DNA from 2 places in the Streptomyces sp. NPDC048411 genome. Region 2 is predicted to be linked to the other one. Evidence: riboswitches for the same ligand, from Rfam matches in the RefSeq annotation. Region 2 holds a riboswitch; the other holds the start of a gene.
What was found. Region 2 has a riboswitch for cyclic di-AMP ahead of AB0915_RS35875 (LysM peptidoglycan-binding domain-containing protein). Riboswitches for the same ligand answer to the same signal wherever they lie in the genome.
Positions count from the first base shown of each region.

Region 1: another riboswitch for cyclic di-AMP. It lies ahead of AB0915_RS20340 (transglycosylase family protein); the one in region 2 lies ahead of AB0915_RS35875 (LysM peptidoglycan-binding domain-containing protein).

Region 1 covers NZ_JBEZKL010000054.1:35,908-40,218, reverse strand. The annotation lists gene AB0915_RS20350 (cytochrome P450) at 1-485, shown strand, start outside; gene AB0915_RS20345 (transglycosylase family protein) at 591-1,490, shown strand; cyclic di-AMP (ydaO/yuaA leader) riboswitch at 1,791-1,962, shown strand; gene AB0915_RS20340 (transglycosylase family protein) at 1,966-2,697, shown strand; gene eno (phosphopyruvate hydratase) at 3,000-4,286, shown strand.
Region 2 covers NZ_JBEZKL010000188.1:2,294-6,604, reverse strand. The annotation lists gene AB0915_RS35880 (DUF5996 family protein) at 1-454, opposite strand, end outside; cyclic di-AMP (ydaO/yuaA leader) riboswitch at 1,027-1,212, shown strand; gene AB0915_RS35875 (LysM peptidoglycan-binding domain-containing protein) at 1,217-1,984, shown strand; gene AB0915_RS35870 (GMC oxidoreductase) at 2,491-4,134, shown strand; gene AB0915_RS35865 (carboxymuconolactone decarboxylase family protein) at 4,138-4,311, opposite strand, start outside.

The DNA of each region.
Region 1 (4,311 bases), on a different contig from region 2:
AGCGGGAGCGGCTGCAGCGCTCGCTCGACGCGGGGGAGACAGGGCTGCTGGAGACCGGTATCGAGGAGCTGCTGCGGTACGACGGTCCGGTGGAGCTGGCGACCTGGCGGTTCGCCACCGAGCCGCTGATCCTCGGCGGGCAGCGGATCGTGGCGGGTGACCCCGTACTGGTGGTGCTCGCCGCCGCCGACCGGGACCCGGAACGGTTCGCGAACCCGGACACCCTTGACCTCGCGCGGCGTGACAATCAGCACCTTGGATACGGGCACGGCATCCATTACTGCCTGGGAGCACCGCTTGCGCGACTGGAGGGACAGGCTGCCCTGGCCACGCTGTTGAGGCGCCTCCCGGATGTGCGGCTTGCGGTGGAACCTGCCGATGTGCGCTGGCGTGGCGGACTCATCATGCGTGGTCTGCGCACGCTTCCGGTGGAGTTCGGTCCCGGCCGGCGTTCCGATGAGGGTGACACTCTGTCAACTCTGTGACTTTCACGTGATCTGCGCTGCATCGACTTGTGACAAGCGTTCGAGTGCCGCTACGTTCACCGTTCGACTCACCAGTCACTTGTCAGTCACACGGAAGGCAATCCCATGGGCTCCGCGAACGGCAGGCACCGTCGCCCTCGCCAGGCACCCGCGATCGTCGTCGCCGCAGGCGTGACCGGTTCGGCCATCGCTATTCCCCTGCTCGGTGCGGCCGGTGCGCACGCCGCCGACGCCACGACCTGGGACCGGGTCGCGGAGTGCGAGAGCGGCGGGATGTGGAGCGCCGACCTCGGCAACGGTTTCTACGGCGGTCTTCAGTTCTCGCAGGATGCCTGGAAGTCGTACGGCGGTGAGGCGTACGCCGCGCGCGCGGACCTCGCCAGCCGCTCACAGCAGATAGCGGTCGCCGAGAAGGTCCTGGAGGACCAGGGGCCGAAGGCGTGGCCCAGCTGTGCGGGCATCTCCGGGCTCACGGAGGACGGGGTGTTGCCGGGGGTCGACCCGGGAGTCGTGCCGTCGGCCGAACCGGCGAAGGGCGGGGACGCGTCCGAGGCGCCGTCCGCCAAGGCGTCGCACAAGGCGTCGCACAAGGCGTCGGGCAACGCGTCGCACAAGCCGTCGGCAGAGCCGTCAGCCACATCACCGTCCAAGAAGTCTGATTCGTCTGACTCGCCCCAGAAGTCCGACGTCCCCGGAAATGAGGCGGGTGGCAAGCACCGTGGCGCGCCGGCCTCCGAGGTGAGTCAGGGTGCGGGCAGGGGCGGTGGCCGGGACTCGGGCCGGCATGCTTCCCGCGGCAACAGTGAGGGGCGCGACACGCGCGCGGTGGCGGCCGACGGCGATTACACCGTCCGGCCGGGCGACAACCTCTCGGCGATTGCTGACGCACAGAAGGTTCCCGGCGGATGGCCCGCTCTCTACAAGGCGAACAAGGGTGCGGTCGGCGGCGACCCGGACCTCATCCTGCCTGGCCAGAGCCTCGATCTCGGCGTGAAGTCGAAGTGAGAGCAGTCTGATAAACGGCTAAAAGCACCCCAGAAACCGGGGTAGTTCAGGGACCTATGTCCGCTTATGCGTAAGTGAGACATGGGTCTCTTTGCGTCAATTGGCGTGTCGCGCCTGCCGGGTCTGTCCGCATCGCCCCTCACCTGCGAAAACGCTGCGCATTCGGATGCAGGTAAGGACTGATTGTCCGTTATGCCCATCTTTGAATGTCGAGGTTGCATACGTTTACGGTCGGAACCGCTCGCACCGCGGGCCCCGTCGACCGTCACGCCGAATCCTGCCGTCGGTCGAAGGGAACAGACGCGTAAAGCGCCGTAGGCAGGAGCGGGGGACCCAGGTAAGCCGCCGGGCCCGATGGTCGAAAGACCGTCAGGACCGGCTCGGGGTGAAGTCGCGTGCTAGGACATGCGACCGGGCAACTCACTTGGCCCGAACCCGACAGCTCACCTCGTAGGCGTCGGTGAGGAGAAGTTCCATGCTGCTGAACAGCAAGGGCAAGCACCGTCGCCCGTCCAAGGCCGTCCGTGTCGCCACGCTCGCCGGTGTCACCGGTGCCGCCATCGCCGCTCCTCTGATGGGTGCGACCGGTGCCTCCGCCGCCTCCGTCGCCACGTGGGACGCCGTCGCCCAGTGCGAGTCCGGTGGCAACTGGTCCATCAACACCGGCAACGGCTACTACGGCGGCCTGCAGTTCTCGCAGTCCAGCTGGGCCGCCGCCGGTGGTACGCAGTACGCCCCGCGTGCCGACCTCGCCACCAAGGCTCAGCAGATCGCCACCGCCGAGAAGCTCCTCGCCATGCAGGGCCCGGGTGCCTGGGGCTGTGCCGGCGCCGGTCGCCTCACCAACGATGGTGTCGACCCGGGTGTCGACACCGGTTCCACCGCGCAGCAGAACGCCCCGGCGCAGCAGTCGAAGCAGGCCGCGCCGAAGCAGGCCGCGCCGAAGCCGGCCGAGCGCACCGAGGCCCCCGCCGCCTCCCGCGCGGACCGCGGCACCGCCCCCAAGAAGACCGTCACCACGCCGACCGGCGAGAAGGTCGCCAAGGGCGACGGCGAGTACACGGTGAAGTCCGGCGACTCGCTCAGCAAGATCGCCGCGCAGCACAAGGTGAAGGGCGGCTGGCAGCAGCTCTTCAAGCTGAACAAGGACATCGTCCAGGACGCCGACCTGATCTACCCGGGTCAGCAGCTCCACCTGACGAAGTAGGACGGGCGCTCCGTGGACACGGGCTCCCCGTAGACACGGGCTCTCTCCTCCCCGAGCACCCCGACCCGGCGCGGATTCCCCCGTACGTGCCGGGTCGGGGTTTTTCGTATTCACTGTTCAACCGTTGTCGTTACCGTCCAGTAGAAATCTGGACCTTTGCCCTGCTACGAGTGCCCTTGGGTCCTTTTTCGTCCCAGGGGGCGGGCGGTCGGCGGACCGAGGCGGCCCAGCCGGTTAGGCTCTTGTCGCAAGGCCAAAGCGACCCTGCACAACCAGCGTCATATCCCAGAAGGAGATGCCTCGTGCCGTCCATCGACGTCGTCGTAGCCCGGGAAATCCTCGACTCCCGCGGAAACCCCACGGTCGAGGTCGAGGTTGGCCTCGACGACGGCAGCACGGGCCGTGCTGCTGTGCCGTCCGGCGCCTCCACCGGTGCGTTCGAGGCCATTGAGCTTCGCGACGGTGACCCCAACCGCTACCAGGGCAAGGGCGTCGAGAAGGCCGTCCTCGCCGTGATCGAGCAGATCGGCCCGGAGCTCGTCGGCTACGACGCCACCGAGCAGCGGCTGATCGACCAGGCCATGTTCGACCTGGACGCCACCGAGAACAAGGGCTCGCTCGGCGCCAACGCCATCCTCGGCGTCTCGCTGGCCGTCGCGCACGCCGCGTCCGAGGCCTCGGACCTGCCGCTGTTCCGCTACCTCGGTGGCCCGAACGCGCACCTGCTGCCCGTCCCGATGATGAACATCCTCAACGGTGGGTCGCACGCCGACTCCAACGTGGACATCCAGGAGTTCATGATCGCGCCGATCGGCGCGGAGTCCTTCTCCGAGGCCCTGCGCTGGGGCGCCGAGGTCTACCACACGCTGAAGAAGGTCCTGAAGACCAAGGGCCTGTCGACCGGTCTCGGCGACGAGGGCGGCTTCGCGCCGAACCTGGAGTCGAACCGCGCCGCCCTGGACCTCATCATCGAGGCCATCAAGGAAGCCGGTTACGCCCCGGGCAAGGACATCGCGCTCGCGCTCGACGTCGCCGCCTCGGAGTTCTACAAGGACGGCACGTACGAGTTCGAGGGCAAGTCCCGCTCGGCCGCCGAGATGACCGAGTACTACGAGGAGCTCGTCTCCGCGTACCCGTTGGTCTCCATCGAGGACCCGCTGTACGAGGACGACTGGGCCGGCTGGAACGTCATCACCCAGAAGCTCGGCGCCAAGGTGCAGATCGTCGGCGACGACCTGTTCGTCACCAACCCGGAGCGCCTGGCCCGCGGCATCGAGGAGGGCTCCGCCAACGCCCTGCTCGTCAAGGTCAACCAGATCGGTTCGCTGACCGAGACCCTGGACGCCGTCGAGCTGGCCCAGCGCAACGGCTTCAAGTGCATGATGTCCCACCGCTCCGGCGAGACCGAGGACGTCACCATCGCCGACCTCGCCGTCGCGGTGAACTGCGGCCAGATCAAGACCGGCGCCCCGGCCCGCTCGGACCGCGTCGCCAAGTACAACCAGCTGCTGCGCATCGAGGAGATCCTCGACGACGCGGCGGTGTACGCGGGCCGCTCCGCGTTCCCGCGGTTTCGCTCTGCGAACTGATCAGCACAGCGCTCTGCGAACTGAT
Region 2 (4,311 bases):
GGACCTGCCAATACCGGTTGGCCTGTTCGGGATCGTATGCCGCGTGCTCCGTATCCTCGGCGAACGGCCGGTCGGCGTCAGGCAGATCGAATGGCTTGGGCAAATTGATATCCACCTTGATGCCCAGCGTGTCCAGGGCAGCCATGACCTTCTGGTGGAAGGACGCCACGGACTGGCCCGAAAGCGGGAACGAGACCATCACGCCGTCCAGTCTTGTGATGACGAGTCGATGGCCGACGAAGTCGAAGTCCACCGTGAAAATCGGGTTTCCGTCGATCTGCCCCATGGGGCGGGTGGTGATACCGCGGCCCGTGAGGTGAAACGGAACGTTCCACCAGTGATTGCGCCGGACACTGGCCGCGAGGCGGATCTTTCCGACGACCTGCGCGAAGCGGTGGAGCGTCTCTTTGGTGTCACGCCACTCGGCGAGCGGCATGGGCGGGAACAGCTCCATCGCCATCACCTCTCTCGTGCTGCCGGACGGTTCCGGCGGGTGGGCAGGGCGTTCTTCCGCACCATCATGGCCACGCCGAAGGTGTGCGGCATCTCGTGCGGCCGCCATGGTGTCGTTCGCGTGAACCTGCACGACCTGGCCGGTGGGCGGCCACTCGCGCGCCGCAGTCGGCGCAGGCGGGTGACGCGCGGTCGCTCCCGGCCGTTTCCCCGGGGACGCCCTTCCCGGCGAGTCGAAGGCCGGGTGCCTGCCCCTGACGCCAAAATCTCCTGAATGTCGCAATTTTGGCGATAAAGGGAAGTTGCTCGCTGCTCTGGTGAATGCGTAACCCGAGCAGGCCCGAGGGTCTGCGCGCCGGGCAAATCGCCCTTTTCGGACCGAGTGGCGAGAGTCACCTTCCGGGCCCGCGGACGCAGCGACGTGTCGCCCGGTTCCCTTCTGCGCCAAGAAAGTTGGCTTTGCGGACCGGGGTGGATTGCGAAAATTTCCGCGACTCGATCTTGTAAATGAATTGTGATCGAGAAATGGGGGCTTGTTCAGGTCGGAGTTTCTCGCCTACGGTCACCGTCAATCCGGATGGAACGCCGAATCCTGCCGCCGTCCGGGAACCCGACCATTCACGTACGGCAGGAGCGGGGGACCCGCGCAATCCGCCGATCCGGTATCCGGAACGGCTAGGGGTGAAGTCGTATTCCCATACGGCGAGGCAACTCCAGCCTCAACCCGACAGCTCACCTCGTAGGCGACGGAGAGGAATGCGCCATGCCCGCACAGGTTAACCACCGTCGTCGTAAGTCCAGTTCGCTGACTCGCGGATTCATCGCCGTGAGCACGGGCGGAGCCGCTCTCGCGCTTCCGATGATCGGGGCAACCGTTGCCTCGGCAGCGCCGGCGCAGCCTGCCACCGCCGCCGTCGCCAAGACAGTGGCGCCCGCTGCCGCCCCCGCCAAGCCGACTGCCGTGCGGGCAGCTACGCCCACCGTCTATTCCGTGATAGCCGGCGATTCCCTTTACAAGATCGCCCTGAGCTATTCCGTGAGCGGCGGTTGGCAGCAGCTGTACAAGGACAATCGAGCGGTCATCGGAGCAGACCCCGGCGTCCTTCACGCGGGCCAGAAGCTCACCATCGGCGCCACCGCGCCCGCGGCAGTCGAGTCCACGACGGCCACGAGTACCGCCGCTGCCGTCACCGCGAAGCCTGCGACGTACACGAACGACCTCGACGGCTGGATCAAGGAGTCGCTGGCCGTCATGGCCCAGCACGGCATCCCCGGCAGCTACAATGGCATCCACCGCAACATCATGCGCGAGTCCGCGGGCAACCCCCGGGCCATCAACAACTGGGACTCGAACGCCGCCAAGGGCACGCCGTCCAAGGGGCTCCTGCAGGTCATCGACCCCACGTTCCGGGCCTACCATGTGCCCGGTACGTCGATGGACCCCTACGACCCGGTCGCCAACATCACGGCCGCGTGCAACTACGCCGCCGCCAAGTACGGCTCGATCGACAACGTGTTCGGGGCCTACTGACGCCCGGTTGCGTTGATTCAGGCATGACGGGTGGCGAGGGTCCGATGGGGCTTCGCCACCCGTTCCCGTCGGTGTAGTGCACGGGAGACCATGCAGAAGTCGAGAAGTCAGCCCGCCTCGCTTCGCATCCGGCGGCGTCGTCGGATGTCACGCACCAGCTGCCAGAGAGTAGTGGCCTGCAGCAGGCATGCACACGCGACTGACCATCCCGACTCATCTCCGGCCGGATACGCCTGCAGCGCACCCATGACGAGCATGAGGCAGAGCAGAACACCCAACGCCGATATGGCCAGGCCGACCCGATCGGTCACCTGTGAATGGTCATGGATCAATCGAATCGATGCCTAGGGTGGGACCAGGTTCGGGCCACTGAGGCCGGCCCGCCTGACGCACGGCATTGATCCGGGGCGCCTCCGTCGGGCGCATGTTACCCATCGGTATGTAGTGACTTAACGCGCGAACAGCAGTAGAACCAGTTTCACTCTCTGGAGAGTGAGGCGTGTCACATGAGTGACTTTACCATGCACAATGCAGGCCCCAAGGGCGTTTCGCGTCGAAGGTTCATCGCAGGAACTGGTTCTATTTTAGGAGCCGTGGCCCTCGCGGGTCACACCACCCCGGCCCAGGCCGGGGTCGGCTCCGCAACCGCCCCGATCGACTCCGGGGCCCATGTCCCGGCCCTGGTCATCGGCACCGGATACGGCGGCTCCGTTGCCGCGCTGCGTCTCGCGCAGGCAGGCGTCGACGTGCACATGGTCGAAATGGGCATGGCCTGGGACACCCCCGGCCCGGACGGCAAGATCTTCGCCAACACGACCTCCCCGGACAGTCGGTCGTACTGGCTCCGCACCAGGACCAAGCAGCCCCTCAGCAACTTCCTCGGCTTCCCCATCGACAAGAACATCACTCGCGCCACGGGGATCCTCGACGCCGAGGAGTTCAGCGGGATCACCGTCTACCAGGGCCGCGGCGTCGGTGGCGGCTCGCTGGTCAACGGTGGGATGGCGGTCACTCCCAAGCGTGAGAACTTCGGAGCCATTCTCCCGTCGGTGGACGCCGACGAGATGTACGACATCTACTACCCGCGCGCCAATGCCGGGCTCGGGGCCGGCACCATCGACCCGGCCTGGTTCGACACCGCCGCGTGCTACCAGTACGCCCGGGTCGGCCGTGAGCAGGCCCAGCGTTCCGGCTTCCCGTTCGTCTTCGTGCCCACCGTGTACGACTGGGACTACATGAAGCAGGAAGAGGCCGGAACCGTCCCCAAGTCGGCGCTGGCCGGCGAGATCCTCTACGGCAACAACTACGGCAAGAAGTCGCTGCAGAAGACGTACATCGACCGGATCAGGGCCACCGGCAGGGTCGTCATCTCGCCGCTCCACAAGGTCACTTCGGTCGCCACGGCGACAGGTGGCGGTTACACGGTCGTCATCGACCAGATCGACACCGGCGGTGTCACCACGGCCACCAAGACGGTGACCGCCGACCGGGTGTTCTTCGCGGCCGGCAGCGTGGGCACCAGCAAGCTGCTGGTGAAGCTGAAGGCCACCGGCGCGCTCGCCGGCCTGAACAACGAGATCGGTCAAGGGTGGGGCGACAACGGCAATGTCATGTGCGGCCGGGCCAACCACATGTGGGACCCGACCGGCAGCCTCCAGGCGTCCATTCCCACGGGCGGCATCGACAACTGGGCTGCCGGTGGCGCGTTCGCCGAAGTCGCGCCGCTGCCCACCGGGATCGAGACGTACGCGTCGTTCTACCTGTCCATCACCAAGAACCCGAACCGGGCCGCGTTCTCCTGGAACGCCGCGACCGGCACGGTCGACCTGAACTGGCAGACCGCCTGGAAGCAGCCGTCCATCGATGCCGCCAGGACGATCTTCGACCGGATCAACCAGAAGGAGGGGACGATCTACCGGACCGATCTCTTCGGCACCTACAAGATCTGGGGCGACCACCTCACGTACCATCCGCTCGGCGGCGCGGTGCTGAACCGGGCCACGGACAACTACGGCCGCCTGCACGGCTACTCCGGCCTGTATGTCATCGACGGCTCGCTGATCCCCGGCAACACCAGCGTCAATCCGTTCGTCACCATCACCGCGCTCGCCGAACGGAACATCGAGAAGATCATCGCCACCGACCTGTGACGGTCAACGGCCGGGAAGCGCGCACCTGGTGTCGAGGCCCAGCACATGGTTGAGCCGGCCGAACGCCAGCCATGATCCGATGCTCATGCTCAGCTCCACGATCTCGGGCTGGCTGTAGTGCGCGGTCATCCGGGACCAGAACGCGTCGTCGAGGTTGTGGTGATCCAGGGCGTACCG